DNA from 3 places in the Streptomyces sp. NPDC060049 genome. Region 3 is predicted to be linked to each of the others. Evidence: riboswitches for the same ligand, from Rfam matches in the RefSeq annotation. Region 3 holds a riboswitch; each other region holds the start of a gene.
What was found. Region 3 has a riboswitch for thiamine pyrophosphate ahead of thiO (glycine oxidase ThiO). Riboswitches for the same ligand answer to the same signal wherever they lie in the genome.

Region 1: another riboswitch for thiamine pyrophosphate. It lies ahead of ACFWBY_RS14175 (thiamine ABC transporter substrate binding subunit); the one in region 3 lies ahead of thiO (glycine oxidase ThiO).
Region 2: another riboswitch for thiamine pyrophosphate. It lies ahead of thiC (phosphomethylpyrimidine synthase ThiC); the one in region 3 lies ahead of thiO (glycine oxidase ThiO).

What each region holds. Positions count from the first base shown of each region.
Region 1 is NZ_JBHWVV010000006.1:350,809-361,170, forward strand. It holds gene whiG (RNA polymerase sigma factor WhiG) at 1-35, shown strand, start outside; gene ACFWBY_RS14135 (TetR/AcrR family transcriptional regulator) at 161-718, shown strand; gene ACFWBY_RS14140 (M23 family metallopeptidase) at 779-1,300, opposite strand; gene rpsB (30S ribosomal protein S2) at 1,554-2,477, shown strand; gene tsf (translation elongation factor Ts) at 2,613-3,449, shown strand; gene pyrH (UMP kinase) at 3,612-4,391, shown strand; gene frr (ribosome recycling factor) at 4,490-5,047, shown strand; gene ACFWBY_RS14165 (phosphatidate cytidylyltransferase) at 5,047-6,123, shown strand; gene rlmN (23S rRNA (adenine(2503)-C(2))-methyltransferase RlmN) at 6,223-7,335, shown strand; TPP riboswitch at 7,394-7,502, shown strand; gene ACFWBY_RS14175 (thiamine ABC transporter substrate binding subunit) at 7,589-8,689, shown strand; gene ACFWBY_RS14180 (ABC transporter permease) at 8,752-10,362, shown strand, end outside.
Region 2 is NZ_JBHWVV010000015.1:108,341-118,702, reverse strand. It holds gene ACFWBY_RS26510 (IclR family transcriptional regulator) at 1-237, shown strand, start outside; gene ACFWBY_RS26505 (SsgA family sporulation/cell division regulator) at 335-784, shown strand; gene ACFWBY_RS26500 (YibE/F family protein) at 1,021-2,382, opposite strand; TPP riboswitch at 2,467-2,612, shown strand; gene thiC (phosphomethylpyrimidine synthase ThiC) at 2,607-4,394, shown strand; gene ACFWBY_RS26490 (aldo/keto reductase) at 4,544-5,593, shown strand; gene ACFWBY_RS26485 (glycosyltransferase) at 5,590-6,702, opposite strand; gene ACFWBY_RS26480 (hypothetical protein) at 7,474-7,872, shown strand; gene ACFWBY_RS26475 (hypothetical protein) at 7,888-8,706, opposite strand; gene ACFWBY_RS26470 (metallophosphoesterase) at 8,855-10,117, opposite strand; gene ACFWBY_RS26465 (LacI family DNA-binding transcriptional regulator) at 10,348-10,362, opposite strand, start outside.
Region 3 is NZ_JBHWVV010000010.1:59,666-70,027, reverse strand. It holds gene ACFWBY_RS20055 (bacterioferritin-associated ferredoxin) at 155-421, shown strand; gene bfr (bacterioferritin) at 445-924, opposite strand; gene ACFWBY_RS20045 (sulfite oxidase-like oxidoreductase) at 1,098-1,730, shown strand; gene ACFWBY_RS20040 (DUF4396 domain-containing protein) at 1,759-2,271, opposite strand; gene ACFWBY_RS20035 (deoxyribonuclease IV) at 2,356-3,228, opposite strand; gene pknB (Stk1 family PASTA domain-containing Ser/Thr kinase) at 3,238-5,136, opposite strand; gene ACFWBY_RS20025 (thiazole synthase) at 5,291-6,085, opposite strand; gene thiS (sulfur carrier protein ThiS) at 6,099-6,299, opposite strand; gene thiO (glycine oxidase ThiO) at 6,296-7,483, opposite strand; TPP riboswitch at 7,481-7,593, opposite strand; gene ACFWBY_RS20010 (NAD(P)/FAD-dependent oxidoreductase) at 7,709-9,061, shown strand; gene ACFWBY_RS20005 (Rv2175c family DNA-binding protein) at 9,273-9,638, shown strand; gene thiE (thiamine phosphate synthase) at 9,750-10,362, shown strand, end outside.

The sequences.
Region 1 (10,362 bases), on a different contig from region 3:
AGCTGCGGGCGAAGCTGGCGGACGTCGGGCGCTGAGCGGCGCCTTCGGGTCGGTGGGGCGTCGTGGGTGGCTCGAAGGCGGCTCGAGGGTTCGTCCGGCGAGCCCCGGCCTTGCGGTACCTCCGTAGAGTGGACGCGTGCCCAGGATTCGAGCGGCCTCCGTGGCCGAGCACCGGTCGATGCAGCGCGGCGCCCTGTTGGACGCCGCGCGTTCCCTGCTGTCAGAAGGGGGGACGGAAGCGCTGACCTTCCCCGCCCTCGCCGAGCGGACGGGCCTCGCCCGTTCCTCCGTGTACGAGTACTTCCGCTCCCGCGCAGCAGTCGTCGAGGAGCTCTGCGCGGTGGACTTCCCCGTGTGGGCAGCCGAGATCGAGGCGGCGATGTCCGAGGCGCAGACGCCGGAGGCGAAGATCGAGGCGTACGTCCGCAGCCAGCTCGGGCTGGTGGGGGACCGCCGGCACCGGGCCGTGGTGGCGATCTCGGCGAGTGAGCTGGACGCCGGCGCGCGGGAGAAGATCCGTGCCGCGCACGGGGGGCTCGTCGCGATGATCGTGGAGGCGTTGGCCGCGCTGGGGCAGGTGGAGCCGCGGCTCGCGGCGATGCTGCTCCAGGGTGTCGTGGACGCGGCCGTGCGGCGGATCGAGGCGGCCTCGGGGGAGGAGCCGGCCGTCGTCACGGACGCGGCTGTGGCGATGGCTTTGCGGGGCGTCGGGGGTTAGGCCGTCTCTTCCGGATCTTGCCGGGCCCGCGGGCCGGCCCCTTTGCCGTGCGCTTCGGCCTCAGGTCGGCGGGTCCGGGTGGGCGGTGTTCAGGGGGAGGAGCCGGGGGGTCGGGCGGGGGAGGAGGGCGAGGGGGTTGAGGTAGGTGTCGGCCTTCAGGAGCCCCCAGTGGAGGCAGGGGCGGAGGCAGTGGGTGCCGTCCGTGAGGAGGGCCACCACCTGGCCCGTCGTGACCTCGGCGCCCTCCGCGACCAGGGGGCGGACGGGTTCGTAGGTCGTGCGCAGGCCGTTCGGAAGGGTCAGGGAGAGCACTCCGCGCCCCGCGACCAGGCCGGCGTAGTGGACCCGGCCCGGGCCGACCGCGCGCAGCTCCGCGCCCACCGCCGCCGCCAGGTCCACGCCGCGGTGACCGGCCGCGTACTTGGTGGGGGGCGGGTCCCACCACCGGAGCACGGTCAGGGGGGCCGGCAGGGGGCGCGCCCCCGGTGGTACCGCAGCACCCGGTCGTCCCGCAGCATCCGGCGGCGCCGGCGCGGCGGTGAGGGACAAGGTCAGCAGCAGGGCGAACAGGAATGCCGTCATGGCCGTCAGGATCCCGCCCGCGGGCGCCCCCCGCTCGGCCTGTGGACGAGCGGCCCGGCTGTGGAAAACCTCGTCATCCGGCATACCGCCGGGTCCCGTACACTTCTTGTGGCGATCCGGGTCACCGGGTCGACTTCGCACGCCCCAGCACACCGGCCGCTCAGGCCGGGTGACAGCGTCTCTCGGTCCCCTCTTCGGGGGCAGGGCGCGACAGGGGCGTCAGGAACCAAACCGAGAAAACAAGGAGATGGCCATGGCCGTCGTAACGATGCGGGAGCTGCTGGAAAGCGGCGTCCACTTCGGTCACCAGACCCGCCGCTGGAACCCGAAGATGAAGCGCTTCATCTTCACGGAGCGCAACGGCATCTACATCATCGACCTGCTCCAGTCGCTGTCGTACATCGACCGCGCCTACGAGTTCGTGAAGGAGACCGTCGCCCACGGCGGTTCCATCATGTTCGTCGGTACCAAGAAGCAGGCCCAGGAGGCCATCGCCGAGCAGGCGACGCGCGTTGGTATGCCGTACGTCAACCAGCGCTGGCTGGGTGGCATGCTCACCAACTTCTCCACCGTCTACAAGCGCCTCCAGCGTCTGAAGGAGCTTGAGGCGATCGACTTCGACGACGTCGCCGCGTCGGGTCTCACCAAGAAGGAGCTCCTGGTCCTCTCTCGCGAGAAGATCAAGCTGGAGAAGACCCTCGGTGGTATCCGCGAGATGTCGAAGGTCCCCAGCGCCGTCTGGATCGTCGACACCAAGAAGGAGCACATCGCCGTCGGTGAGGCGCGCAAGCTCCACATCCCGGTCGTCGCGATCCTCGACACCAACTGCGACCCCGACGAGGTCGACTACAAGATCCCGGGCAACGACGACGCGATCCGCTCCGTCACCCTGCTCACCCGCGTGATCGCCGACGCCGTCGCCGAGGGCCTCATCGCCCGTTCCGGTGCCGCCACTGGCGACTCGAAGCCGGGCGAGAAGGCCGCCGCCGAGCCGCTCGCCGAGTGGGAGCGCGACCTCCTCGAGGGCGAGAAGAAGGCCGACGACGCTGAGGCCGCTCCGGCCGAGGCCGCTGTCGAGGCCCCCGCCGCCCCGGCCGAGGCCGCTCCGGCCGCCGAGGCCGAGGTTGTCGCCGAGGCCGTCGTCGAGGCTCCGGCCGCCGACGCCGAGCAGGCCTGACCCACTGAGAGCGCCCGGCGTTCACACGCCGGGCACTCACAGCACGGACGATGACGGCGGGGGAGCCGCGCCCGAGGCGCGACTCCTCCGCCGTTCACCCGTAGATCTACGACTTCGAGAGAGAATCACAGACTCATGGCGAACTACACCGCCGCTGACGTCAAGAAGCTCCGCGAGCTCACCGGCGCCGGCATGCTGGACTGCAAGAACGCGCTGGTCGACTCCGACGGCGACGTCGACAAGGCCGTCGAGGCGCTCCGTATCAAGGGTCAGAAGGGCGTCGCCAAGCGCGAAGGCCGTTCTGCCGAGAACGGTGCCGTCGTCTCCCAGATCGCCGACGACAACACCTCCGGTGTCATCGTCGAGCTGAAGTGCGAGACGGACTTCGTCGCCAAGGGCGACAAGTTCCTGGCTGTCGCCAACCAGCTCGCCGCGCACGTCGCCGCGACCTCCCCGGCCGACCTCGAGGCGCTCCTCGCGTCCGAGATCGAGCCCGGCAAGACCGTCACCGCTTTCGTCGACGAGGCCAACGCCAACCTCGGCGAGAAGATCGTCCTGGACCGCTTCGCGCAGTTCACCGGCGGTTACGTGTCGGCGTACATGCACCGCACGATGCCCGACCTGCCGTTCCAGATCGGCGTCCTGGTCGAGCTCGACAAGCCCAACGCCGAGGTCGCCCGCGGCATCGCGCAGCACATCGCCGCGTTCGCGCCGAAGTGGCTCTCCAAGGAGGACGTGCCGGCCGACGTCGTCGAGTCCGAGCGCCGCGTCGCCGAAGAGGTCACCCGCGCGGAGGGCAAGCCCGAGGCCGCCCTGCCGAAGATCGTCGAGGGTCGTGTCAACGGCTTCTTCCGCGACAACACGCTGCTCGGCCAGGCTTACGCCCTGGACGCCAAGAAGTCCGTCCAGAAGGTTCTGGACGAGGCTGGTGTCACCCTGGTGCGCTTCTCGCGCATCAAGGTCGGCATCTGAGTCCGTCCGTACGCGACGGACACCGGACCCCGGTAGGGTCTGAAGCAGTCGTCCGCGTCCGCGCAGGACGACCGCAGATCTGACGAGGAGGCCATTGCCGCAGAGGGAACCGCGAGGACCCACCGGCAATGGCCTTCTTCGTATGTGCACGAGGAGATCTCCATGAATCAGGGCGTGGACACCCACACCGCTTCCGACGACAAGAGCGACCAGGACAAGAAGGGCCGCCGCTTCATGCTGAAGCTGTCGGGCGAGGCCTTCTCCGGTGGCGGAGGACTTGGCGTCGACCCCGACGTCGTCCACGCCATCGCGCGCGAGATCGCCGCGGTGGTCCGCGACGGCGCGGAGATCGCCATCGTGATCGGCGGCGGCAACTTCTTCCGCGGCGCCGAACTCCAGCAGCGCGGCATGGACCGGGCCCGGTCCGACTACATGGGCATGCTCGGCACGGTCATGAACTGCCTCGCCCTCCAGGACTTCCTGGAGAAGGAGGGCATCGACTCCCGCGTCCAGACCGCCATCACCATGGGCCAGGTCGCCGAGCCGTACATCCCGCTGCGCGCCGTGCGCCACCTCGAGAAGGGCCGCGTCGTCATCTTCGGCGCCGGCATGGGCATGCCCTACTTCTCCACCGACACCACGGCCGCCCAGCGCGCCCTGGAGATCGACGCGGAAGCCCTGCTCATGGGCAAGAACGGCGTCGACGGGGTCTACGACTCGGACCCCAAGAAGAACCCGGACGCCGTGAAGTTCGACGCGCTGGAGTACAGCGAGGTGCTCTCCCGCGACCTCAAGGTCGCCGACGCAACCGCCATCACGCTGTGCCGCGACAACAAGCTGCCGATCCTGGTCTTCGAGCTGCTGGCCGAGGGCAACATCGCCCGCGCCGTCAAGGGTGAGAAGATCGGCACGCTCGTGAGCGACCAGAGCACCCGGGCCTGAGCGCTCGGGCCCGAGCACACCGCTGCCGGTTCGAACCCGCCGGGCCGAACCGGCTCCGCCCGCCTGAACCATCCATTTCTGACATGCAGGAGCACGTGGTGACCGAAGAGATCCTCCTCGAGGCCGAGGAGAAGATGGAAAAGGCCGTCGTCGTCGCCAAGGAAGACTTCGCCGCGATTCGCACCGGTCGTGCGCACCCGGCGATGTTCAACAAGATCGTGGCGGAGTACTACGGCGCCATCACGCCCATCAACCAGCTCGCCTCGTTCTCGGTTCCCGAGCCGCGCATGGCCATCGTGACCCCGTTCGACAAGAGCGCCCTGCGCAACATCGAGCAGGCCATCCGCGACTCCGACCTGGGCGTCAACCCCAGCAACGACGGCAGCATCATCCGGGTGACCTTCCCCGAGCTGACGCAGGACCGCCGCAAGGAGTACATCAAGGTCGCGCGCACCAAGGCCGAGGACTCCAAGGTCTCGATCCGCGCCATCCGCCGCAAGGCGAAGGACGCCCTCGACAAGCTCGTCAAGGACAAGGATGCCGGCGAGGACGAGGTGCGCCGCGCCGAGAAGGAGCTCGACGACACCACCGCGAAGTACGTCGCGCAGGTGGACGAGCTCCTCAAGCACAAGGAAGCCGAGCTCCTCGAAGTCTGATGAACGACACTTCCTGGCAGCCGGAGCCGGTTCCGGCGGGTCCCGCATACGATGCGCAGGCGGGCCCGCACACTCGGCCCATGCCCATCGTGCCCGATGCCGCCGGCCGTGACTTCGACGACCGGGAAGCACGCGATCGGGGGGCCGCCGTCGACGGCGGCTCCCTCTTCCGCGCCGAGACGCCGCCGCAGGAGCCCATGCCCAGCCCCCCGCCCCCGCCTCCGTCGGCACCGCAGGACCCCCCGCCCCCGCCGCAGAAGAAGCGTGCGGGGCGGGATCTGCGTGCCGCCATAGGGGTCGGCGTCGGCCTCGGCGCGGTGATCTTCGCTTCGCTGTTCATCGTCAAGGCGGTCTTCCTCGGCGTGGTCGTCGTAGCGGTCGTCGTGGGCCTGTGGGAGCTCACCTCCCGGCTCCAGGAGCAGAAGGGCATCAAGGCCCCGCTGGTCCCGCTCGCGATCGGCGGCGCGGCGATGGTCATCGCCGGCTACGTCCGCGGGGCCGAGGGCGCCTGGGTGGCGATGGCACTGACGGCCCTCGCGGTCCTGGTCTGGCGGATGACCGAACCGCCCGAGGACTACCTCAAGGACGTCACAGCCGGGGTCTTCGCGGCGTTCTACGTGCCCTTCCTGGCCACCTTCGTCGCGATGCTGCTCACCGCCGACGACGGGCCGCAGCGCGTGGTCACCTTCCTGGTCCTGACGGTCGTCAGCGATACGGGGGCCTACGCGGTGGGCTGGCGCTTCGGCAAGACCAAGCTCGCCCCGCGCATCAGCCCCGGGAAGACCCGCGAGGGGCTCCTGGGGGCGGTGGCCTTCGCCATGGCGGCCGGGGCGCTCTGCATGGAGTTCCTGGTCGACGGGGGCGTCTGGTGGCAGGGCCTACTGCTGGGCCTGGCCGTCGCGGTCAGCGCCACGCTGGGCGACCTCGGCGAATCCATGATCAAGAGGGATCTCGGGATCAAGGACATGGGCACGCTGCTGCCCGGTCACGGCGGCATCATGGACCGGCTGGACTCGCTGCTGCCCACCGCCCCGGTGGTGTGGCTGCTGCTGGCGGCTTTCGTGGGTACGGGCTGATCCACGTATCACGAAAAACCCCGGCGGGGCCGGGGCGGTTACTCTTGGAAGGCGTGCTGCTTCTGCGGCGCGCCTTTCGTCTTACAAGGAGTACCTGCCATGGCCCGCCCTGTCCCGGGAGAGCTCACTTTCGTCGCCCCTCGTGGAGCGAAGAAGCCGCCCCGGCACCTCGCCGACCTCACCCCCGAGGAGCGCCGGGAGGCCGTCGCCGCGATCGGTGAGAAGCCGTTCCGGGCCAAGCAGCTCTCCCAGCACTACTTCGCCCGCTACGCGCACGACCCGGCCGAGTGGACGGACATCCCGGCGGGCTCCCGCGAGAAGCTCCGCGACGAGCTGCTGCCCGACCTGATGAACGTCATCCGCCACATCTCCTGTGACGACGACACCACCCGCAAGACCCTGTGGAAGCTGCACGACGGCACGCTCGTCGAGTCCGTGCTGATGCGCTACCCCGACCGGGTCACCATGTGCATCTCCTCGCAGGCCGGCTGCGGCATGAACTGCCCGTTCTGCGCCACCGGCCAGGCCGGTCTCGACCGCAACCTGTCCACGGCCGAGATCGTCCACCAGATCGTCGACGGCATGCGCGCCCTGCGCGACGGCGAGGTCCCCGGCGGGCCGGCCCGGCTGTCGAACATCGTCTTCATGGGCATGGGCGAGCCGCTCGCCAACTACAACCGCGTCGTCGGCGCGATCCGCCGCCTCACCGACCCGGAGCCCGACGGCCTGGGCCTGTCACAGCGCGGCATCACCGTCTCCACCGTCGGCCTGGTCCCGGCCATGCTGCGCTTCGCCGACGAGGGCTTCAAGTGCCGCCTCGCCGTCTCGCTGCACGCGCCGGACGACGAGCTGCGCGACACGCTGGTCCCCGTGAACACCCGCTGGAACGTCCGCGAGGTGCTCGGCGCGGCCTGGGAGTACGCGGAGAAGTCCGGCCGCCGCATCTCCATCGAGTACGCACTGATCCGCGACATCAACGACCAGGCCTGGCGCGGCGACCTGCTCGGCAAGCTCCTCAAGGGCAAGCGCGTGCACGTCAACCTGATCCCGCTGAACCCGACGCCCGGCTCGAAGTGGACCGCCTCGCGGCCCGAGGACGAGAAGGCGTTCGTGGATGCCATCGCCCGCCACGGCGTGCCGGTGACCGTCCGTGACACCCGCGGTCAGGAGATCGACGGCGCGTGCGGTCAGCTCGCCGCCTCGGAGCGCTGATTACGCCAGTCGAGGTTCACATTCGGCCAAGGGGTACCCTGTGGCCGAACCAATTTCATATTTCCGACAGGGGAGCGCCACAGCGCTGAGAGTGCGGTATCCGTCACCGCAGACCCTCTGAACCTCGCCCCGGTCATTCGGGGTAGGAAGTTCGGTCACCACTCAAGCTGTTGCGCCCTGCCCGGCGTCCGCTCCGAACAGAGCGCCGGGCGGGGCCGCGTCTTCTCCTGGACATCCCAGGAGGAAAATCACAGTGAGCACCACCAAGAAGCTCGCGGGCGCCGCACTCGCGGCCGCCCTCGGCGTCAGCACGCTCAGCGCATGCGGCGGCTCCGACGGCAAGGACGGGGCCGCGGGCGCGAGCGACGCCCCCCAGTCCAAGACGGTCACCCTCGTCTCGCACGACTCCTTCAACGCGACCGACACGGTCCTCAAGGAGTTCGAGCAGCAGAGCGGCTACACCGTCAAGGTCCTGAAGTCGGGCGACGCGGGCGCCGCGCTGAACCAGGAGATCCTGACCAAGGGCTCCCCGCGCGGCGACGTGTTCTTCGGCGTGGACAACACGCTCCTCTCTCGCGCCCTCGACAACGGCATCTTCACGCCGTACGAGGCCAAGGGGCTGGCCGGGGTCAAGCCGGAGTTCGTGCTCGACAAGGAGCACCGGGTCACCCCGGTCGACTCCGGTGACATCTGCGTCAACTACGACAAGGCCTACTTCGCCGACAAGAAGATCGCCCCGCCGCAGACGCTGGACGACCTGATCAAGCCGGAGTACAGGAACCTCCTGGTCACCGAGAACGCGGCGACCTCCTCGCCCGGCCTCGGCTTCCTCCTCGCCTCCGTCGGCAAGTACGGCGAGGACGGCTGGAAGGACTACTGGAGCAAGCTGAAGGCCAACGGCGTCGAGGTCGTCGACGGCTGGGAGCAGGCCTACAACGAGCGCTTCTCCGCTTCGGCGGGCGGCAAGAAGGCCAAGGGCGACCGCCCGCTGGTCGTCTCCTACGCCTCCAGCCCGCCGGTCGAGGTGCTCTACGGCGAGCCGCAGCCGGCCGAGGCCCCGACGGGCGTCGCGACCGGTACGTGCTTCCGGCAGACCGAGTTCGCGGGTCTGCTCAAGGGCGCGAAGAACGAGGAGGGCGGCAAGGCGCTCCTGGACTTCCTGATCTCCAAGAAGTTCCAGGAGGACATGCCGCTCCAGATGTTCGTGAACCCCGTGACCAAGGACGCGGCGCTGCCGGAGCTGTTCACGAAGCACGGCGTCGTGATCGAGAAGCCGGAGACGGTCGCCCCCGAAGCCATCGCGAAGAACCGCGACCAGTGGGTCAAGGCGTGGTCGACGCTCGTCGTGAAGTAATGGGACGAGTGGGTGCCGCACCGAAGGAGAGCGGGCGGGCGACGGTCGTCAGACTCGCACTGATGGCCGTTCCGCTCCTCTTCTTCGGGCTGTTCTTCGCCTACCCCGTCGCCGCGATCGTCGGGCGCGGGCTCAAGACCGACACGGGCTGGCAGTTCGGTCGGATCGGTGAGGTGCTGGCCCGGCCCGACATCGGAGAGGTGCTCTGGTTCACCACCTGGCAGGCGTTCGCCTCGACGGTGCTCACGCTCCTGATCGCGCTCCCCGCCGCGTACGTCTTCGCACGCTTCGAGTTCCCCGGCAAGCAGCTGCTGCGGGCGGTCGTGACGGTGCCGTTCGTACTGCCCACCGTCGTGGTGGGCACGGCCTTCCTGGGGCTCGTGGGGCGCAACGGTCTGCTGGACGAGGTGTGGGGGATCCGCCTCGACACGACCGTGTGGGCCATCCTGCTGGCGCACGTCTTCTTCAACTACGCCGTCGTCATCCGCACGGTCGGCGGGCTGTGGGCGCAGCTGGACCCGCGCCAGGAGGAGGCGGCCCGGGTGCTGGGCGCCGGGCGGTTCGCCGCCTGGCGCCGGGTGACGCTGCCCGCGCTGGCCCCGGCGGTGGGCGCCGCCTCATTGATGGTGTTCCTGTTCACCTTCAGTTCCTTCGGCGTCGTACTCATCCTCGGCGGCCCCGCGTACTCCACCCTGGAGGTGGAGGTCTACCGGCAGACGGCGCAGCTCCTGGACCTGCCGACGGCCGCGGTACTGACGATGGTGCAGTTCGCCGCGCTCGGCGGCATCCTCGGCGTGCACGCCTGGACCGTGCGCAAGCGGGAGACCGCGCTGCGGCTCGTGGACCCGGCGCGGACCTCGCACCGGCCGCGCGGCTGGGCGCAGCGCGCCCTGCTCGGCGGGGTGCTCCTGACGGTCGCGCTGCTGATCGTGCTCCCCCTCGGCGTGCTCGTGGAACGCTCCTTCGACGCCCCCGGCGGCTACGGCTTCGGCTTCTACCGGGAACTCCAGGAGGCCGGCGGCCGCGGCGGGACCTTTCTGGTGCCGCCACTGGAGGCGATCTGGAACTCCCTGCAGTACGCGCTGGCCGCCACGGCCATCGCGCTGGCCGTCGGCGGACTCGCGGCCGCCGCCCTGACCCGGCGCGCGGGCCGCTTCGTACGGGGCTTCGATGCGCTGCTGATGCTGCCGCTCGGGGTGTCGGCCGTGACGGTCGGTTTCGGTTTCCTCATCACCCTCGACGAGCCGCCGCTGGACCTGCGGACCTCGTGGATCCTGGTGCCCCTGGCCCAGGCGCTGGTGGGCGTGCCCTTCGTCGTACGGACCATGCTGCCCGTGCTGCGCGCGGTCGACGGCCGGCTGCGGGAGGCCGCCGCCGTGCTCGGCGCGTCGCCGCCGCGGGTCTGGCGGGAGGTTGACCTGCCGATGGTGCGGCGGGCCCTGCTGATCGCGGCGGGCTTCGCCTTCGCCGTGTCCCTCGGGGAGTTCGGCGCGACCGTCTTCATCGCGCGTCCGGACCGTCCGACGCTCCCGGTCGCCGTGGCACGGCTGCTGGGCCGGGCGGGGGAGATGAACTACGGGCAGGCGATGGCCCTGAGCACGATTCTGATGCTGGTGTGCGCTGTGTCCCTGCTGCTGCTGGAGAGACTGCGACCCGACAAGACCTCCGGAGAG
Region 2 (10,362 bases), on a different contig from region 3:
CACGCCCTCGAGCAGCGGATCAGCTCCATGGAGCGGATGCAGCCGGTGACCGAACGTCAGGAATACTCCCTGGGAACCGTCTGTGCGGCGATCCCCATCACGGCCGGCGACACCGCCGCGACCATGGCCATTTCCCTCCCTCTGCACGATGAAGACCGGTTGCCGTATGTAGTCGATCGACTACGGAGTGAAGTAGGCGCGCTGTTGAGCACCCTCTCGTTCTCTATCAGTATCTGAAAATTCACTCCTTGTGATCTGCAAGCGCTTACACCACTCTTGTCAAGAAGGCCCTGGGGGATCATTCCTGGCCACTTCCACTACAGCGGGGTAGGCAATGCGCGAGTCGGTACAGGCAGAGGTCATGATGAGCTTCCTCGTTTCCGAGGAGCTCTCGTTCCGGATCCCGGTAGAGCTCCGGTACGAAGCTCGGGACCCCTATGCGGTCCGCCTGACCTTCCACCTTCCCGGAGACGCGCCCGTGACGTGGGCGTTCGGCCGGGAGCTTCTTCTCGACGGCATCAACAAACCGTGCGGCGACGGGGATGTGCGCATCGCTCCCACCGATCCGGAGGAGCTGTGCGACGTCCACATCCGGCTGCAGGTGGGCGGGGACCGGGCTCTGTTCCGGGCGAGCGCGGCGCCGCTCGTCGCGTTCCTCGACCGTACGGACCGAATCGTTCCGCTCGGCCAGGAGCGCAACCTCGGAGATTTCGAGGAGAACCTCGACGAGGCGCTCGACAAGATCCTGGCCGAATCGCGGCAGAACGAGCAGAACGCCGGCTGACGCCTGACGTCACTGTACGTAACCGCCGGCTCGGTACCACCACCGCACCACGCACCACCGCACCACGCACCACCGCACCACGCACCACCGCACCACGCACCACCGCACCACGCACCACCGCACCACGCACCACCGCACCACGGCTCAGCGTGCCGACGCGCTGAGTGCTCCACCTCGCCGTTCCTCGAGACCGGCCGTGTGCGCGACCTGACCAGCCGCGCTTGCCGGTCCGTCCTTCAGCGCTTGCGCCGCCGGCCCGTGCCGCCGCGGAGCGGCCCCGAGGCCGCCGCGGTCGCCGGGTCCGGCGCGCGGTCGGCCGATACCACCAGCGCGGCCAGGGCCGTGGTCACGGGGACCGAGGCGACCAGCCCGATCGAGCCCACGAGAGTTCGTACGATCTCCTCCGCGACCAGTTCGCTGTTGGCCACCGAACCCATGCTGCTGTTCGCGATCGAGAAGAGCAGCAACAGCGGCAGTGCCGCGCCCGCGTAGGCCAGTACCAAGGTGTTGACCACGGAGGCGATGTGATCGCGGCCGATGCGGATGCCCGCCCGATACAGGCCGCGCGGCCCCATCGAGGGGTCGGCCTGGTGGAGTTCCCAGACCGCCGACGTCTGGGTGACCGTCACATCGTCGAGCACACCGAGCGATCCGATGATGATGCCCGCGAGCAGCAGGCCGCTCATGTCGATATCGGGGTAGAGCCCGTGGATCAGCCCGGTGTTGTCGTCGGTGTTGCCGCTGAGGAACGCCCAGTCGATGAACAGCGAGCCCAGCAGGCCGATCAGCAGCAGTGACACGAGGGTGCCGAGGACCGCGACCGAGGTGCGTGCGGTCAGGCCGTGGCACATGTAGAGCGCGATCAGCATGATCGCGCTGGCTCCGACCACCGCCACGACCAGCGGGTTCGAGCCCTGCAGGATCGCGGGCAGGATGAAGAGGGTCAGTACGGCGAAGCTGACGGCGAGCGCGACGAGCGCGAACAGCCCGCGCATCCGCCCGACGAGGACGACGGCGACGGCGAAGATGCCGGCCAGTAGCGCCAAGGGGAGCTTGCGGTTCACGTCGATCACGGAGTACTGGAGATCCCGCGGCGCGTCCGGCGCGTAGGCGACCACCACTTCCTGTCCGTCCGCCAACTGCCGTGGTGCGCCGGGCTGGACGATCTCGAAGAACGTGCGTCCCGTTTCCGGGCCGCTGCCCACCTCGATGGTGGCCTTCTTGCACTCGCCCTTCTGCGAGGCCACGGCCTCGCGCCCCTCGGGGGTGGACGTGTCGCCGGTCGCGGGCACCTGCGCCGCGTTCACGGATTTGCAGTCGACCTGCTCCAGCGTGACGACTTTGCCCCGCTGGGTCTGCCGGTCGAAGCCCACTCCCGTTCGCTCGTGGCCCGGGGCGCCGCCGGGCCACAGCACCGCCATGCCGATCACCACGGCGGTGGCGAAGGGGATCAGTACGGCCGCGATCACCTTGCGCAGGTGCTTCGACACGGGGGCCGCGGGTCCGTGGCTGTGGGAGTGCCCGTGTGAGTGCCCGGGCTCCGGGTGCGCGTGGCCGGTGTGAGCGGCGGGATCTGTGGGCTCGGTGGGGGGATGCAGCGAGGACGTCACCGGCTGATCATCGCAAGAGATGAGGGGGCCCACTGTTCAGCACGCCACACATGACGCTAGCGTGGGGGCTACTTTGCACAACGCGGGAGCTCGGAGCACCGGGCTGAGAGGGCGCTGATCACCGTACGCGCGTCAGATATGCGTACGGGAAGAGGCTGCGTCGACCGCCGAACCTGTTACCGGGTAATGCCGGCGTAGGGAGATCAGGTCTCATGACCATTCAGGACGCACGCACGCCTGCCGTCGGCCAGGACGCCGACGGCCAGACCGAGCGCCAGCCCGGCTGGCACAAGGGATACCTGGCGGGCTCCCGCCCCGACATCCGGGTGCCGGTCCGCCAGGTCCACCTCACCAACGGCAAGGACGTGACGCTCTACGACACGTCCGGGCCGTACACCGACCCGCAGATCGAGACCGACGTGCGCCGGGGCCTGCCGCCGCTGCGCGAGAACTGGATCATCGGCCGCGGAGACACCGAGGAGTACGCCGGCCGTCCCGTGCGCCCCGAGGACGACGGCATCAAGCACACCTCGCCGCGCGGCGGCCTCAAGAACCTCGACGCGGTCTTCCCGGGCCGTCCGCGCCAGCCCCGCCGGGGCCGTGGCGGCGCCGCCGTCACGCAGCTCGCGTACGCCCGACGCGGCGAGATCACTCCGGAGATGGAGTACGTCGCGATCCGGGAGAACGTCTCCCCCGAGGTCGTCCGCGAGGAGATCGCGGCCGGTCGTGCGGTCATGCCGGTGAACGTGAACCACCCCGAGATCGAGCCGATGATCATCGGTAAGCGGTTCCTGGTGAAGGTCAACGCCAACATCGGAAACTCCGCGGTCACCTCCTCGATCGAGGAGGAGGTCGACAAGATGACCTGGGCGACCAAGTGGGGCGCCGACACGGTCATGGACCTCTCGACCGGACGCAACATCCACACCACGCGCGAGTGGGTGCTGCGCAACTCGCCCGTGCCGATCGGCACCGTACCGCTCTACCAGGCCCTGGAGAAGGTCGACGGCCGGGCCGAGGACCTGACCTGGGAGATCTACAAGGACACGGTCATCGAGCAGGCCGAGCAGGGCGTCGACTATATGACGGTCCACGCCGGCGTACTGCTGTCGTACGTGCCGCTGACCGCCCGCCGCAAGACCGGCATCGTCTCGCGCGGCGGCTCGATCATGGCGGCGTGGTGCCTGGCGCACCACAAGGAGAACTTCCTCTACACGAACTTCGAGGAATTGTGCGAGATCCTCGCGACGTACGACGTCACGTACTCGCTGGGTGACGGCCTGCGCCCCGGTTCCATCGCGGACGCCAACGACGCGGCGCAGTTCGCGGAGCTGAAGACGCTGGGCGAGCTCAACACGATCGCCAAGCGGTACAACGTGCAGACGATGATCGAGGGCCCCGGGCACGTCCCGATGCACAAGATCAAGGAGAACATCGACCTCCAGCAGGAGATCTGCGAGGAGGCGCCCTTCTACACGCTCGGCCCGCTGACCACGGACGTCGCGCCCGCCTACGACCACATCACTTCGGGTATCGGCGCCGCGATGATCGCCTGGTGGGGCACCGCGATGCTCTGCTACGTCACGCCCAAGGAGCACCTGGGCCTGCCGAACCGCGACGACGTGAAGACCGGTGTCATCACGTACAAGATCGCGGCTCACGCGGCGGACCTGGCCAAGGGCCACCCGGGCGCCCAGGAGTGGGACGACGCCCTGTCCGACGCGCGGTTCGAGTTCCGCTGGGAGGACCAGTTCAACCTCGCGCTCGACCCGGACACGGCCCGCGAGTTCCACGACGAGACCCTTCCGGCCGAACCGGCGAAGACAGCGCACTTCTGCTCCATGTGCGGTCCGAAGTTCTGTTCGATGAAGATCTCGCAGGACATCCGCCGCGAGCACGGCGGTGACCTGAAGGCCGATGAGATCCAGGCGGGCATGGCGGAGAAGTCCGCCGAGTTCGCCGCGGCGGGCAACCGCGTGTACCTCCCGCTGGCCGACTGACGGGGCGGGTTCCACGCCTCACACGGCACGGCGGCCCGTGACCCCGGGGGGAGTCACGGGCCGCCGTGCGTCCGTGCGTTGGGAACGGGGGCGGGGCAAGGGGCTTGTGCTGGAGTGCGCTCCAGGTTCTAGAGTCCGGGCGCATGAGCATGCGATACCGAACACTGGGTGGGACCGGCATCGAGGTCAGTGCGCACTGCCTCGGCACGATGATGTTCGGGGCGGTGGGGAATCCGGATCACGAGGAGTGCGGCCGGATCATCCACGCGGCGCTCGACCACGGGATCAACTTCGTCGACACCGCGGACATGTACTCGGCAGGGGAGTCCGAGACGATCGTGGGCAAGGCCCTCAAGGGCCGGCGCGACGACGTCGTGCTCGCCACCAAGGTGCACTTCCAGATGGGCGAGGGCCGCAACCGCAGCGGGAACTCCCGGCGTTGGATCGTGCGGGCCGTCGAGGACAGCCTGCGGAGGCTGGACACCGACTGGATCGACCTCTACCAGGTCCACCGGCCGGACCACGGGACGGACGTCGAGGAGACCCTGTCGGTCCTCGGGGATCTGGTGCGGGCCGGCAAGATACGGGCCTTCGGCTGCTCGACCTTCCCGGCCGAGGAGATCGTCGAGGCGCATCACGTCGCCGAGCGGCGGGCCCTGCCGAGGTTCCGGACCGAGCAGCCGCCGTACTCGATCCTCGCGCGCGGCATCGAGGCCGACGTACTGCCGGTGGCCCGGCGGTACGGGATGGGAGTCCTGACCTGGAGTCCCCTCGCCTCCGGGTTCCTGAGCGGCAAGTACCGCCTCGGTGGCGCCATCGATCTGACCTCGGGGCGGGCGGCGCTGACACCCGCCCGGTTCGACCCCGCGATCCCGGGCAACATCGCGAAGCTGGAGGCGGTGGAGCAATTGGTCGAGCTGGCCGACTCCATCGGCTGCACGCTCCCGGAGCTGGCCGTCGCCTTCCCCGTGGCCCATCCCGCCGTGACGTCGGTGATCATCGGCCCGCGGACCATGGAGCAGCTGGAATCGCTGGTGAAGGGTGCCGGGCTGGTCCTCGACGACGCCGCCCTCGACCGCATCGACGAGATCGTGGAGCCGGGCCGCAACCTGTACCGGCCCGACGGGGTCTGGCGCCCGCCGGCGCTGACGGATGTCGCGCAGCGACGGCGGGCCCCGGGGGACCGGTCGGCAGGCTAGACGGGCGAGTGCTGCGATGTTTCACGTGAAACAGGGACCGGTGTTTCACGTGAAACACGGCTCGCCGCGAAGCCGCGGTTGACTTCGGTCTGACGGCGGTAGGACTCCGGCAGGTCGGGCAGGGACAGCAGGCGGTCGCAGGCGTGCAGCGAGGCCGCCATGTCACCCACCCAGTACGCGGTGATGGAGTGCTCGAAGAGCAGGCCCCACCGGTACACCCACGGCTGGACGAAGAGCAGGTCCTGCGGGGCCGGCCGGTCCAGGACCGCGCTGGTGAGCGCGTGCGCGGTGTGGTGGCGTCCCAGGAGACGCAGCCTGGAGGCGAGTTCGTAGCAAGCCTCCAAGCGCCCGGGCCGGGATTCCCAGGCACGGGAGAGAGCGTCCAGGGCGGCCGGGTGATGGCCGGACTCGCCGTTCAGGACGCCGACTTGGAGCAAGGCGTAGTAGACCTCCTCGCCCCAGCCGCCCATGGACGCGCGGCGCTCGTAGAGCTCGATGGCCGCGGCCGTCTCCCCCATGTCGCGCATCGTCTGGGCGAGGTAGAAGACGGTGCGGGTGTTCGAAGGGTCCCGCTGCAGCTCGGCGCCGAGCAGGCGCGCGTCCCGCTCGAACTTGTCGTGCCGGGAACCGCCGTCCGCGTAGTCCTCGATCACCAGCGCGTCCAGGTTCTCCTGGATACCCGGGCGTTGGTCGTTCTCGTCGGGGCGGTCGCAGGTGAGGTACTCGTGGGTGACGCCCTCGTACCGCCAGGGAAGGCCGGCGCGGACCAGGCGCTTGATCCGGTACTCGGTCGTGCCCTCGTGGCGGAGCATGTACGAGTCCGCGGTGAGTGGGGGCAGTGGGCCGGTGCGGCGCAGGACGAGGTCGGCGTCCAGTAGCAGGAGGTAGTCGGCCTTGCCGCGGGCATGGCCGATGTTGAGGCTCCGGTTGTGTCCGAAGTTGATCCAGGGCTCCTCGTGCAGCTCTCCGGGGATCCCGCTCAGCGCTTCGCGGATGAGGTCCTGGGTGCCGTCGGTGGAACCCGTGTCCGAGATGACCCAGGTGTCGATGAGGTCCCGCACGGAGTCGAGGCAGCGCCCGATGACGGCGGCTTCGTTCTTCACGATCATGCAGAGGCAAATGGTCGGCTTCACGGCGGCTGACCCTAGGCAGGGGAAGGGGCGGTCCGGTGGCGGCACGCCGGTGTGCGGGCCGGGTTGCCGCTTCGCGGGCCTCCAAGTGGCGGTGTGGGGTTCCGCCATTCCGTTGACACGTCAGCGAGCCGGTCTGGTTATCGACGCACGCCTCCTCAGGATGGCCCGCGGGGTCCGGCTTCCAGTCCGGACTCCGGAGAACCATTCGATCCCGGTGTGTGCGAGGAGCGGTAAATGAGTTCTGAAGACAAGTCCCGACTGTTGGGCCCCCTGCCCCGTCGGGGCAAGTGGCTGGCCGGAGGCACCCTCGCTTCGGTGGCCCTGGTGCTGGCGAGCATCGCGGCGCCCGCAGTCGCGACTACGACCGTGGCGGCCCCCCGGAACGGGGACCACTGCGAGTCGTGGCACGACGACCCTGACAGGACGTCAGCGGCTAAGAAGGGGGCCACGGAGGCGGGGAAGTCGCCGCACGACGACGACTGCAGGGTGGGCCCGACGGGTCCCCGAGGCCCGCGCGGCCGCCAGGGCGACACGGGACCGACGGGCGCGACGGGCGCGACCGGTCCCACCGGTACGGCGGGCACTGACGGTTTGACGGGTCCGACGGGTCCGACGGGTCCGACGGGTACGGCGGGCACTGACGGTCTGACGGGTCCGACGGGTCCGACGGGTACGGCGGGCACTGACGGTCTGACGGGTCCGACCGGTCCGACCGGTACTCAGGGTGCCAGCGGCCAGTGCTTCGACGTGGACGCCATCAGGCCTGCCGCCTCCCGTGAGGTCAAGGCGGTGCTCTCGGACACCATCACCTACGCGGGCATCCGCGACCTGACGGGGCCGGGGTCGCCCACTCCGTGGCGCTGGTACGACCTGACCGACACCGGGGAGACCTACCCCACGGACGCCTGCGCCGTCTCGGTCTCCTCCCAGGCCAACATCGTCAACATCGAGGTGCTGACCACTGCGGGCGAGATCTACGAGACCCAGTGCACCATCAATCCCGGCACTCCGGACGCCCTCGTCTGCAACGAGGTGTGGGCCGCGGCGGCTCCTCAGCCCGCCGCGGGTGCCAATGGTCTGGCCCGGTTCACCAACAAGAAGCTGACCAAGGAGGACATGAGCCTGCGGCCGAACGCGACGAACTAGCGTGCTGACTCATCGTCACTCCGGCTCGGGTTCCGGGCCGCCGAAGTCCGGGCTCGTGAAGTCCGGAGACGAGTAGCCAGGACGGGGTCCCTCAGCCGGGGCCCCGGGACTGGTGAAATCGGGCCGGGTGTATCCCAGGTTGGGGATGCGCCCGGCCCCCGGCTTGCGCGGGACCGGAAACGCGGACGCCGCGCTGGGATCGGCCAGCGCATCCTGCAGGAACGGCATGATGCCGCGCTCCAGCAGGGCGTTGCGCCAAGCCTCCCGGGCCCGTGAGACCTCGTCGGGTACCGCCTCGGTCTCGTCCGCCACCACCTCGGTGGAACTGTTGCGGACGGCCGTCACGAGCAGCCCGATCACGGCGAAGAGCAGCGCGGCGGCCGTGAGGCCGCCGAAGAGCCAGCCCGTCGTCAGCATCGTGTCGGCGAAGGCTGGTTCGGGCTCGATCATCTTCAGGATGTAGCCCACCATCAGGAAGATCAGCATGGCGGTGCCGGCCAGGACCGGCGCGAGGACCGCGACGACGGCGCTGACACCCGCGCCGCCGCCCGCGCCCTGTCCGCCGCTCTCCTCCCCCGTCGTTCCGGGGGTGGACAGGAGCTCGTCCTGCCGCTCTTTGCGGACCTTCACGTAATGGTCGTACTCTGCCGCGGCCGCGCCGGTCAGCAGCGCGGTGGCCGCCATGGCCATGGTGCGCAGCTGTTCGGCGTTCAGCCGTTCGCCGATGGAGGCGAGCTCGGGCCGGTCGTTCGCGGTGCGCAGCGCCTCGTCGAGGAGCCGATCGAACTCCGGTCGGTCTTCGGTGAGCAGGTGCGGAGCGCTGGTCATGTGCATCCCCCGATGCTCCGTACAAGCCGGTATGCCCGCGTAGACCCGGGCGCCGGCACAAACGGAGGAGAGCCTGCTACGGATAGAGCGATGGTAGAGCGCCCACGCCGTACGTTGACAGGGGCTTTCCGGAAATACCCAGCTCCGGGAAGCCCTAGTCGTTCAGCGGGAGTTGTACGACCAGCAGTTTGCCGGCCATCGTCACGCCGCCGTCCATGGCGATGGCCAGGCCTTCCGCGTAGACGTGCGGGCCGACCACGGCCTCCGGGCCGCGCGTCGCGTCGCCGTCCTCGGTGCCCACCTCGCCGAGCAGGTAGGGGATCGGGCTGTGGCCGTGCACGACGCGGCTGCCGCCGTAGGTGCCGAGGAGCTCGCGGACGGCCGCCGGGCCGCTCTCCTCGTCCCGGAAGGCGAAGCGCTTGGTGAACTTGCGGAACAGGTCCCAGGTGATGTCGGCGTCGTTGCGGTTGAGCAGCTCGTGGATGGTGTCGTTGACGTCCTCGACCGAGTCGCCGTAGTCGAGGTAGGCGGTCGTGTCGGAATGCAGGAGCAGGTGGTCGTCCACCAGGACGGCCGCGTCGAGCCGGGACATCCACTGCAGGTGCACGTCCTGGAGGCGCTCCATGTCGGTGCGCTGACCGCCGTTGAGGAGCCAGGCGGCCTGGAAGGTGGCGGTGCCGGCACCGGAGGCGACGGGGGTGTCGCCGAACCGCTTGGCGCCGATGAGGAGCAGCTCGTGGTTGCCCATGAGTGCCTTGCAGTAGCCGCCGGCGGCGGCGGCCTCGGCGGAGAGCCGCATGACGAGGTCGATGACCCCGATGCCGTCGGGGCCGCGGTCGGTGAAGTCGCCGAGGAACCAGAGCCGGGCGGTGCCGGCGGACCAGTTGAGGTCGGCGTCGATGAGGCCCTGGGCCTGGAGCTCGGTGACGAGCTCGTCGAGGTAGCCGTGGACGTCGCCGACGACGTAGAGCGGACCCGGGCCGTCCGCCGCGGCGTCCTGGGGGACGTAGTGGACCTGGACGGTGTCGCCGGGGCCGCCGATGGCGCCGCGCCCTATGACGGGCAGGTCCCGCTGTGTCGGCGTGTAGCCCTCGTCGGGCTCGTCCTCCTCGGCGGCGTGGGCCGTGGCGCGCACGGCCTCACCGGCGCCGATGCCGTACGGGTCTGCGTGGGCGGAGCCGTGCTGCACGGTGGGCGGCGCGGTGCCCTCGTACCGGTAGCCGTACCCGTGCTGCGCGGGGACGGGGGACGGGCTCCCGTCGTAGTACGCGGGGTACTCGCCGTAGACGGGGGCGTCGCGGGGAAGCCCGATGGCCGCCACGGCCCCGGCATGTGGGGTTGGTTCCGCGACCGGCAACCGGAAGTCCCGCTCGGTGTCCGTCCGCACCGCGGGTACCTGACCGGCCCCCTGAGTCATCGACCCCTCCACCACCGTCGCGCTGCCGTACACCTGCGGACCCTCCCGCCTCGAGGGCGGAGGGTCCGTGATGTCGTGCGCCCATCATAGGAATGCAGCTCGCGCTCTGTGACGCACCAGGGGTGGTGAATCCTGTGCGGAGCCGATCGTTCCTGCCGATTTCTTCCGATATCGGTGTTGCCGAAATCCTCGGCGGGGCCGGCGGCCCCGCCGGTGGACCGGTGTGGTGGTCAGTCCTGCGCGGG
Region 3 (10,362 bases):
TCAGTGTGAGCACCTCATGACGATGGGGCACGGATCGAATGTGATCCGTGCCCCATCGTCGTATCCGGCCCTTTTAGGGGACCCTAAGTTTGGGTATGGTTAGGTAAGCCTCACCGAATAGGGGAGGGGCTGGCCGACCATTCCTGCCGGGGAGGTGAACCGCGTGTACGTCTGCTCTTGCTTCGGGATCACCGACAAGCAGGTCAAGGACCACGCGGCTGCCGGGGCCTGCACCCCCCGCCAGATCGCCTCGGAGACGAAGGCCGGCACCGACTGCGGTTCCTGCGTGCGCACCATCCAGGGCCTCCTCGGTCGCGGGGCGTGCCCCCGCCGGGAGCTGCTGGAGAAGGGCGACGCCGCCGCCGTACTCGCCGCGGACCCGCTGGTGCCCGTCGGCGCGGAGCTCGCCGAAGCCGCGTAAACCCCGTCGGCGCCCTGCGGCGGCTAGCTCTCCGGCTGCTCGATGAGCTGCGCGATGTAGAGCGCCTCGCCGATGGACTCGATGAGCTCCAGCTGGGTGTCGAGGTAGTCGATGTGGTGCTCCTCGTCCTCCAGGATCTCCTCGAAGAGACGCGCCGAGGTGACGTCACCCTTGCCGCGCATGACCTCGATGCCGCGCTTGAGTCGGTCGATCGCCTCGACCTCGACCTGGCGGTCGCACTGGAACATCTCCGTTAGCGTCTGGCCGACGCGCACGTGGAAGAGGCGCTGGTAGTTCGGGAGGCCGTCGAGCATCAGGATGCGCTCGGTGATCTTGTCCGCGTGCTTCATCTCGTCGATGGACTCGGCACGGGTGTACTTCGCGAGCTTCGTCCAGCCCTTGTTGTCCTGGATCCGGTAGTGGAGCCAGTACTGGTTGATGGCCGTAAGCTCGCCGGTCAGCTGCTCGTTGAGAAACTCGAGGACCTCGGGGTCGCCCTGCATCGCAGAGGCTCCTTCCAGGCAATGTCAGCAAAGTGACGGAACAGGTGCGCGCATCCTCGCATCGCCACCGGTGGCCGTCCAGTAAGTGCCTCCTTAGTGGGAGTTGCCGTGACTTGCCCGAATCGGCCCGTACCTGGTCATGACCACCCTGCCAAGTCTGTCACCATGGAGGTATGGGTCAGCCGGAAAGCCGGGAATCTCCGGGATCAGAGCAACTGGAGCTTCCCCCGGGGCAGAGGCTGCAGCGAGGCTGGCCGGTCACCCATTACGGGCCGGTCCCCAAGTTCAAGCCGGACCGCTGGGAGTTCCGCGTCTTCGGTGCGACGGCCGACGGGGACAAGCACTGCTGGAACCACGAGGAGTTCGCGGCGCTGCCGTTCGAATCCGTGGTGGCGGACCTGCATTGCGTGACGAAGTTCAGCATGCCCGGCGCCGAGTGGGGCGGCGTGCTCGCGCGCACGATCCTCGACCTCGCCCCGCCGTCCCCGCAGGTCACGCACGTGATGGTGTGGGCCGAGTACGGCTTCAGCTCCAACATGCGCCTCGCCGACTTCGCCTCCGAGCGGTCGGTCTTCGCCACCCATCAGGGCGGTGAACTGCTCACGGCCGAGCACGGTTTCCCGTTGCGGCTCGTCGTGCCCCACCTGTACGCCTGGAAGGGCCCCAAGTGGGTCCGCGGCGTCGAGTACATGACCGCCGACCGCCGCGGCTTCTGGGAGGAGCGCGGCTACCACAACATCGGCGACCCCTGGCGGGAGCAGCGCTACTCCTACCAGGAGGAGCCCGGGGACGGCCCCGAACTGTAGGTCGCCAGCTCCACCGCCGCGCCCCCGTTCAGTGGTGGTACTGGTGGACGACCGCGTGCCCCTTGCCGCGGCCGATCATCCACTTGTTGACCGGCGTCGTGACGACGAAGGCCACCGCGAGCGAGATCGCCAGCGCGATCCAGAACAGCGCGTCCGACAGCATCGCGTCCATGGCGCCGGGCCACAGGACGATGACCCCGTTGTCGATGAGCTCCATGACGGCGATCGAAAGGGTGTCCGCCGCCAGCGCCACCCGGACGGCCGTACGGAGGTCCACGCCGGCCGTGAGGATCCCGCGCAGGGTGAGCGCGTAGCCGAAGAAGAACGCGAGGACGATCGCGAGGACCATCGTCGGGACGTTCCCCCAGCCGAGCGCGGTGCCGATGACCATGCCGAGCACTTCGCCGATGGCGCATCCGGTGAGGCAGTGGAGGGTGGCCCGCGCCGCGGCGGCCCAGGTGACCCCTCCGCCTCCGTGCCCGCCGTGCCCGTGGTGCTCGCCGTGTCCGTGGTGCTCGTGGTGCTCGGGTGTGTGCTCCATGACGACCCCCTGATGGGAAACGCGAGTAGCGGTTCTGCCGTAATGACGGAACCGTATACCCCCATGGGGTATTCCCTCAACGGGTCACCCGAGTCCGCGGAGCTCCTTGAGTAGCGCCACGTCCGCCGCGTGGCCCTGCTTGCCGCCCGGCGTTTCCGTGATCAGCGGTACCCCGTCCATCGCAGGATGCGTGAACAGCTCGGCGAAGGCGTCCCGGCCGATGTGGCCCTGCCCGATGTTCTCGTGCCGGTCCTTGTGGGCGCCCACGCCCTCCTTGGAGTCGTTCGCGTGCACCAGCTTCAGCCGGCCCTCGCCCACCGCGTCCACCAGCAGGTCCAGCGTCTGCTTCGTCCCGCCAGGCTCCGCCAGGTCGTGCCCGGCCGCGAAGACGTGGCAGGTGTCCAGGCAGATCCCGAGCTTCGGGTGGTGGTCGAGGGCGTCGAAGTACGGGCTGAAGTCCCAGGTCCGGGAGCACAGCGAGGAGCCCTGCCCGGCCGTCGACTCCAGCAGCAGGAAGGGGTCGTCGTCATGCGTCAGCTCGTCGAGCAGTGGCAGCATGTGCTCCCTGACCTGCGCGTACGCAGCCTCGCGCGGGCGGCCCCCGGTCGCCGATCCGGTGTGGACGACGACCCCGAGCGCGCCGATCGCCCGGGCCCGGCGCAGTGAGTGGCGCAGTGACTCCACGGACTTCTCGACCGTCGCCTCGGTGTGCGAGCCGAAGTTGATCAGGTACGGCGCGTGGACGTACGCCGGGATCGATCCGGTCGCGCACGCCTCGCGGAACAGCTCGTCCTGCGCCGGGTTGCCGACCGGGGTCGCCCAGCCGCGCGGGTTGGCGACGAAGACCTGCACGGCCTCGGCGCCCATCTCACGGGCGTAGGCCAGCCCGACCGAGGCGAGCCCGCCCGCTACCGGGACATGCCCGCCCACTGGATTGCGGCCCGTTGAATTGCTCATGGCGTGCGGTCAAAGCCCCTTGGTCCTGATGGTGATCGTGCTGCCTTCGGCGGCGCTCTGGCCGGCGGGCACCGACTGGGATTCGATGGTGTTGCTGAAGGAGAGGAAGGGCCTGTCGACCTTCACCTTGAAGCCCAGCCCCTCCAGGGCCTTCTTGGCCGTCTCCACGTCCTGGCCGGTGACGCCCGGGACCGGGATCTGCCGCGGGCCCTTGGATACGGTGAGCGTGACCGTGTCACCGGTGGCGGCCTGGGTGCCCGCGCCGATCGACTGGTTGGCCACCGAACCCGCGGGGGAGGGGGAGTTGACCTGCTCCGGGGCCGTCGCCACCTTCAGGCCGAGGTCCTCCAGGAGGGAACGGGCCTGGTCCACGGGCTTGCCCGTCACGCTCGGCACCGGTACCGGGCGGCCCTTGCTGACCAGCAGCGCGACCTCGGTGTCCAGGGGCCGCTTCTGGCCGCCCGGCGGATCCGTGCCGATCACCGAGCCCTGGGCGACTTCCTGGCTGAAGGCCTGCGTGAGCGCCCCCACACCCAGACCGGCCGAGGCCAGCTCCGCCTTCGCCGCCTCCAGCGGCTTGCCCTTCAGGTCGGGCACCACGACGACCTCGGGGCCGCGCGAGACGGTGAGCGTCACCGCGCCGTTGCCGCGGATGCGCCTGCCGCCCGAGGGATCGGTGTTCATCACCGTCCCCTTGGCGAAGGAGTCGCTGAACTTCCGATCGACCCGCTTCACGCCGAGACCGGCGTCCGACAGGCGGGACTTGGCGTCCGCCTCGGTCTTGCCGAGCAGGTTCGGGACCTTCGTGAACTGTCCGGAACTGATGTACCAGACGCTCGTGCCGAGGCTGAGGGAGAGCAGCACGCCGACGACCACGAGCAGCAGCCCGCGCCGGCGCGGCCGCCGGGGGCCGGCCGGGGGCAGCGGCGGAGACGCCAGCCGGGACGTGTGGGACAGCGGCGCGGAGTGCGGGGCGACCGGCCGGGGGATCACGCTGGTGCGGTCCTCGGCGGCGGTCCGCTCCTGGGCGCGCGCCTGCGGCGGTACGACGTCCAGCTCGGCCTCGCCGAGCCGCGCGCGGGCGTCCCGGGCCAGCCCGAGGAGGGCGGCGGCGTCGTGGGGCCGCAGCTCGGGATCGCGGGCCGTGGCGTGGGCGACGAGCTCGTCGAGCGCGGCCGGCAGGCCGGGGACGGCCGCCGAGGGGGGCGGGACGTCCTCGCCGAGGTGGCGGTAGAGCACCTGGGCGGGATTGTCGCCGGTGTGCGGCTTGGAGCCCGTGAGCATCTCGTAGAGCACGACACCGCAGGCGTAGACGTCCACGCGGGTGTCGGTGACACCGTTCTGGATCTGCTCGGGGGCGAGGTAGGAGACCGTGCCGAGGACGGAGCCCGTGGTGTTCGTGACGGAGTCGACGGACCGGACCAGCCCGAAGTCGGCCACCTTGACGCGGCCGTCGTCGCCGATCAGCACGTTCTCGGGCTTCATGTCGCGGTGCACGAAGCCGGCCCGGTGCGCGGCGCCGAGGGCGGCGAGGACCGGTTCGAGGATGTCGAGGGCGGCACGGGGCTGCAGCGCACCGCGCTCGCGGAGCACGTCGCGCAGGGTGCAGCCCGAGACGTACTCCATCGCCAGGTACGTGTAAGGCCCGTGCATGCCCTGGTCGAAGACCGCCACCACATTGGGGTGGGCGAGGCGGGCCACGGACTTCGCCTCCCGGATGAACCGGTCGACGAAGGCGCCGTCGGCGGCGAGCGCCGGGTGCATCACCTTCAGCGCGAGCACGCGGTCGAGGCGGGTGTCGACGGCCCGGTAGACCGTGGCCATGCCGCCGGCCGCGATACGGGCGTCCACGCGGTAGCGGCCGTCGAGCGTCTGCCCGACAAGGGGGTCTTCCATGGTCGTGTCCACCCGGCGATTCTACGAGGGCCGGGCGCGGTGCCGTCCCGGGGACCGTGGTTGCAGCGCAGCTGTGACGCGGCGGTCCGCCTGCGGCGCCGCTGCCGGGGTCGGCCCCGAGCCCGCGCCCCACACGCCGGCGGGGCCCGATCGCCGGCCCACGGGCTCAAAACGCCGGGCGTTCCGGGTCGAGGGCGGCGCGGCCCTCCACCGGGGAGGAGGGCTCCGCGAAGCGGCGCTCCGGGATGCGGCCCGCGCGGTACGCGAAGCGGCCCGCCGTCACCGCGTCCCGCATGGCCGCCGCCATCAGGACGGGAAGCTGCGCGCGGGTCACCGCGGAGGCGAGCATCACAGCCGAGCAGCCCAGCTCCATGGCCAGGGCCACGTCCGAGGCCGTGCCGGCCCCCGCGTCCAGGATCACCGGGACCCCCGCCCGCTCCGTGATCAGCTCGAAGTTGTGCGGGTTGCGGATGCCCATCCCCGAGCCGATCGGGGACCCCAGCGGCATGATCGCCGCGCAGCCCACGTCCTCCAGCTTGCGCGCGAGCACCGGGTCGTCGTTCGTGTACGGCAGGACCGTGAAGCCCTCGTCCACCAGGACCTCGGCGGCGTCGAGCAGCTCCACCCCGTCCGGGAGGAGCGTCCGCTCGTCCGCGACGACCTCCAGCTTGATCCAGTCCGTGCCGAGGGCCTCCCGGGCCAGGCGGGCGGTGAGCACCGCCTCGCCCGCCGTGAAGCAGCCCGCCGTGTTGGGCAGCACCGCGATCCCGAGCTTGGTCAGCACGGACAGGACGGAGCCCTGCACCGTCGGGTCCAGCCTGCGCATCGCCACCGTCGTGAGCTCGGTGCCGGAGGCCACCAGCGCCCGCTCCAGGATGTCCAGGCTCGGCGCCCCTCCCGTGCCCATGATCAGGCGCGAGGAGAAGCTCCGGCCGGCCAGGGTGAATGCGTCGTCGGGCATGTCCGCCATGTGCTCAGCCTCCCTGGACCGCGGTGAGGATCTCGACGCGGTCGCCGTCCCGCACGGAGGTGTAGGGCCATTGGCCGCGCGGCACCACCGTCTCGTTCAGGGCCGCCGCGACCCCCTTGGTGGCCTGGGTGAGGGTGGCGACCACCACGCCGAGCGTGGTTCCGGCCGCGATCTCGCGCTGCTCGCCGTTGACGGAAATGGTCATGCGTACGACTCCTGCCGCGTGAGGGCGAAACGACGGGGGGTGAAGGGGCGGGCGATCTCCGGGAGTTGGCCGGTGGTCAGCAGTTCCGCCATGACGTCGCCGGTCAGCGGGGTCAGCAGGACCCCGTTGCGGTAGTGACCGGTGGCCAGGTGCAGGCCGGGCAGGTCGGTCGGGCCGAGCAGCGGGGCGTTGTCCGGCGAGCCGGGCCGCAGCCCCGCCCGGGTCTCCACCAGCGGGAGTTCGGTGATGCCGGGTACCAGTTCGTGGGCGTCGCGCAGGAGCTCGTAGACCCCTCCCGCGGTGACGGTGGTGTCCCAGCCGAGTTCCTCGCTGGTGGCTCCGATGACGAGCTCGCCGTTCTCGCGAGGCACCAGGTACACGTGGCTGCCGCGCACGACGGCCCGTACCGTCCGCGACAGGAACGGCGCGTACGACGGCGGCACGGCGAGCCGCAGCACCTGGCCCTTCACCGGCCGTACGGGGGCCGCGACCTCGGGCGGTACGCCGTCCAGGCGCCCGCTGAGCGAGCCCGCGGCCAGCACCACCTGGCCGGCGGGCAGCTCGGTGGCGTCCGCGTCGTCGAGGACCGCCCCGGAAGCCCGGTCGGCGGTGATCAGCAGCCGCGCGGCCCTCGCGCGGTGGAAGGCGACCCCGGCCCGCTCGCAGGCGGCCAGCAGCGCGGCCGCGAGGCGCCGCGGGTCGACCTGGTGGTCGCCGTCCACGCGCAGGCCGCCGCGGACGCCGGGGGCCAGCATCGGCTCCAGGCGGCGGCACTCGCGGCCGGTCAGCCACTGCGACTCCAGGCCGCAGCGGCGCTGGAGGGCGTGCAGTTCGCGCAGGTGGAGGCGGTCGTCGGAGTCGAGGGCCACCGCGAGGGTGCCGCAGGCTCGATAGCCGATGTCCATGCCGCCACTGGCCTCGGCGAGTTCGGCGGCGAACTGCGGGTAGCGGGCGGCGGAGGCGACGTTGAGCCCGAGCAGCGTCTCCTCGCCGTAGTGCAGCTCGGTGACGGCGGCGAGCATGCCGGCCGCGACCTGGGCGGCGCCGCCGCCGGGCGCCGGGTCGGCCAGGGCGGTGCGCAGCCCGTGCCGGGCCGCCCGCCAGGCGGTGACCAGGCCGATGATCCCGCCCCCGATGACGAGGACGTCGTAGCCGGGACTCCGGCTCTTCCTGGATGAGTGCATGGGCGTCCAGCCCCTCCCTTCGCCGGCATGACCCGGATCAGGTTCGTACGGTCGGAGGCCGGCCAGCCTCCCTCTCAGCCCGGTGCGCCCGGACTCCCGCGATAGGTTCGGGGGCCAGAGTAACGCCGAGCCCGACGCCGGGTAAGCCTGCCTCCCCGCTGCGGTTCCGTGCCGGGTCCGCGCCCGCTATTCCTGACGGACCGTCAGATGATTAGGCTGGACCGCGTGAGCGAGCAGACGCAACAGACGGAACACACGCGGCGCGGCGTCGTCGTCGTAGGCGCCGGCATGGCCGGGGTCCAGACAGCGGTCGCCCTCCGGGAACAGGGCTGGACCGGCCCCGTCACCCTGTTGGGCGCCGAACCCCACCAGCCCTACGACCGGCCGCCGCTGTCCAAGGCGGTGCTCCTCGGCAAAGCCGAGGACTCGGCCTTCGACGTCGACTTCGAAGGCCTGGACATCGAACTCCGCCTCGGCGTCGAGGTCACCGGCCTGCGGCCGGCCGCCCGCGAGGTGGACACCGAGGCGGGCCCGGTCCCGTACGGCATCCTCGTACTGGCGACCGGCGCGCGGCCGCTGAACCTGCCCGGCGCGGAGGGCGTCCCGGGCGTGCACCTGCTGCGCACCCTGGACGACGCGGCCAGGCTCCGGCCGGTGCTCGCGGCGGCCTCGGCGGTGGTGGTCGTCGGCGCCGGGTGGATCGGCGCGGAGTTCGCCACGGCGGCGCGCGAGGCCGGCTGCGAGGTGACCGTCGTCGAGGCGGCCGACCGGGTCCTGGCGGGCGCGCTGCCGGCGGAGGTGGCCGGGCCGATGGGCCGCTGGTACGCGCAGGCGGGCGCCTCGCTGCTGACGGGCGCGCGGGTGGCCTCCGTGGAGGAGGGCCGGGTGCTGCTGGGGGACGGGCGCGAGCTGGCGGCCGGCGCGGTCGTCGTGGGCATCGGCGCCCGGCCCGCGACGGACTGGCTGGCGGGCTCGGGCGTGGAACTGGGTCCCGACGGCGCGGTCGTCGCCGACGAGCACCTGCGCACCTCGGTGCCCGGGGTGTACGCGGTGGGGGACTGCGCGTCCTTCCCCTCCGGGCGGTACGGGGCGCGGCTGCTGGTGCACCACTGGGACAACGCGCTGCAGGGGCCGAGGGTGGTGGCGGCGAACATCCTGGCGGCGCGCACCACCGACCCGGCCGGGGCGCAGGCCGCGGACCGGGGCGGCGAGGAGGCCGCGGGCCGGCGCGCGGACCGGGGCGGCGACGAGGTCCCGGGCCGGGGCGGTGACCAGGCCGCGGGCCGGACCGCGGAGCAGGTCTACGACCCGGTGCCGTACTTCTGGTCCGAGCAGTTCGGCCGCTTCGTGCAGTACGCGGGCCACCATGGCGCCTCGGACGCGCTGGTGTGGCGCGGCGACCCGGAGGCCGAGGCCTGGTCGGTGTGCTGGCTGCGGGAGGACCGGATGGTCGCCGTCCTGGCGGTGGGCCGCCCCCGCGACCTGGCCCAGGGCCGGCGCCTCGTCGAATCGGGTGCGCGGGTGGACCCGGCCAAGGTCGCCGACCCCGCGGTCGCACTGAAGTCGGCGACCGTGTGAAGCGTGTTCTTCGAAGGAGCGCCTGGCGCCGCGGGCGGAGCGGGATGTGTGAAACACGCCCCGATGCCGCGACCCGGCGGACCTTTCCGGTCACGGCACCAGCACGGGGAGTGCCGTCGGGAGGCTCGCGAGGGGGCGCGGGCGCCCGGCCGGGACCCGGACGGGGCCGCTCGGGTACCGGCAGCGAGTCCGAGATGGCAGGCTTGTGTCCGTGACCGAGATTGACGCAAAGATCGATGCCCTTGTTCCCGCCTGGCTGTACCTCCCCGACATCGCGGAGATGCTCGACATCGAAGTGACCAAGGTTCGCCAGCTGGTCAAGGAAGGTCAGCTGCTCGCGGTGCGCCGCGGCGAGAACCGCTCCCTCCAGGTGCCCGCCGCCTTCATCGACGGGGACAAGATCGTCAAGGGCCTGGTCGGCTTGCTGACCGTGCTCCGCGACGACCGCTTCACGGACGCGGAGATCCTGGAGTGGCTGTTCACCGCCGACGACAGCCTGCCGGGCACCCCCGTGCAGGCGCTGAGCGAGAATCGCGGCACGGAGGTGAAGCGCCGCGCTCAGGCGCTCGCCATCTGACCTGACCCCACCTCTCACGAGGTGGAGGCAGCGCAACGCCACGCGCGGTGTGCGGTCCCCGGCCGGGGACCGCACACCGCGTACGTACGACACACCATCCCGGGGGTACCCATGTCCGCCATCGCCGCCCAGCTGTCCGACGCCCGGCTCTACCTGTGCACGGACGCCCGCAAGCGGCAGGGTGACCTCCCCCGGTTCCTCGACGCCGTCCTCGCCGGAGGCGTCGACATCGTCCAGCTCCGCGACAAGGGCATGGAGGCCGGCGAGGAGCTGGAGCACCTCCAGGTCTTCGCCGACGCAGCCCGCCGCCACGGCAAGCTGCTCGCCGTGAACGACCGCGCCGACGTCGCGCACGCCATCGGCTCCGACGTACTGCACCTCGGACAGGGCGACATCCCGGTGCCCGCCGCCCGCGCCATCCTCGGCCGCGAGGTCCTCATCGGCCGCTCCTGCCACTCCGAGGCCGAGGCCGACGCGGCCGCCGCCGAGCCCGGCGTCGACTACTTCTGTACCGGTCCCTGCTGGCCCACCCCCACCAAGCCCGGCCGCCACGCCCCGGGGCTCGGGCTCGTGCGCCACGCGGCCTCGCTCGCCTCGGAGCGTCCCTGGTTCGCCATCGGCGGCATCGACGCGTCGAACCTGGACGAGGTGCTGGACGCCGGCGCCTCCCGCGTCGTGGTCGTCCGCGCCCTGACCGAGGCCTCCGACCCCGGCGCCGCCGCCG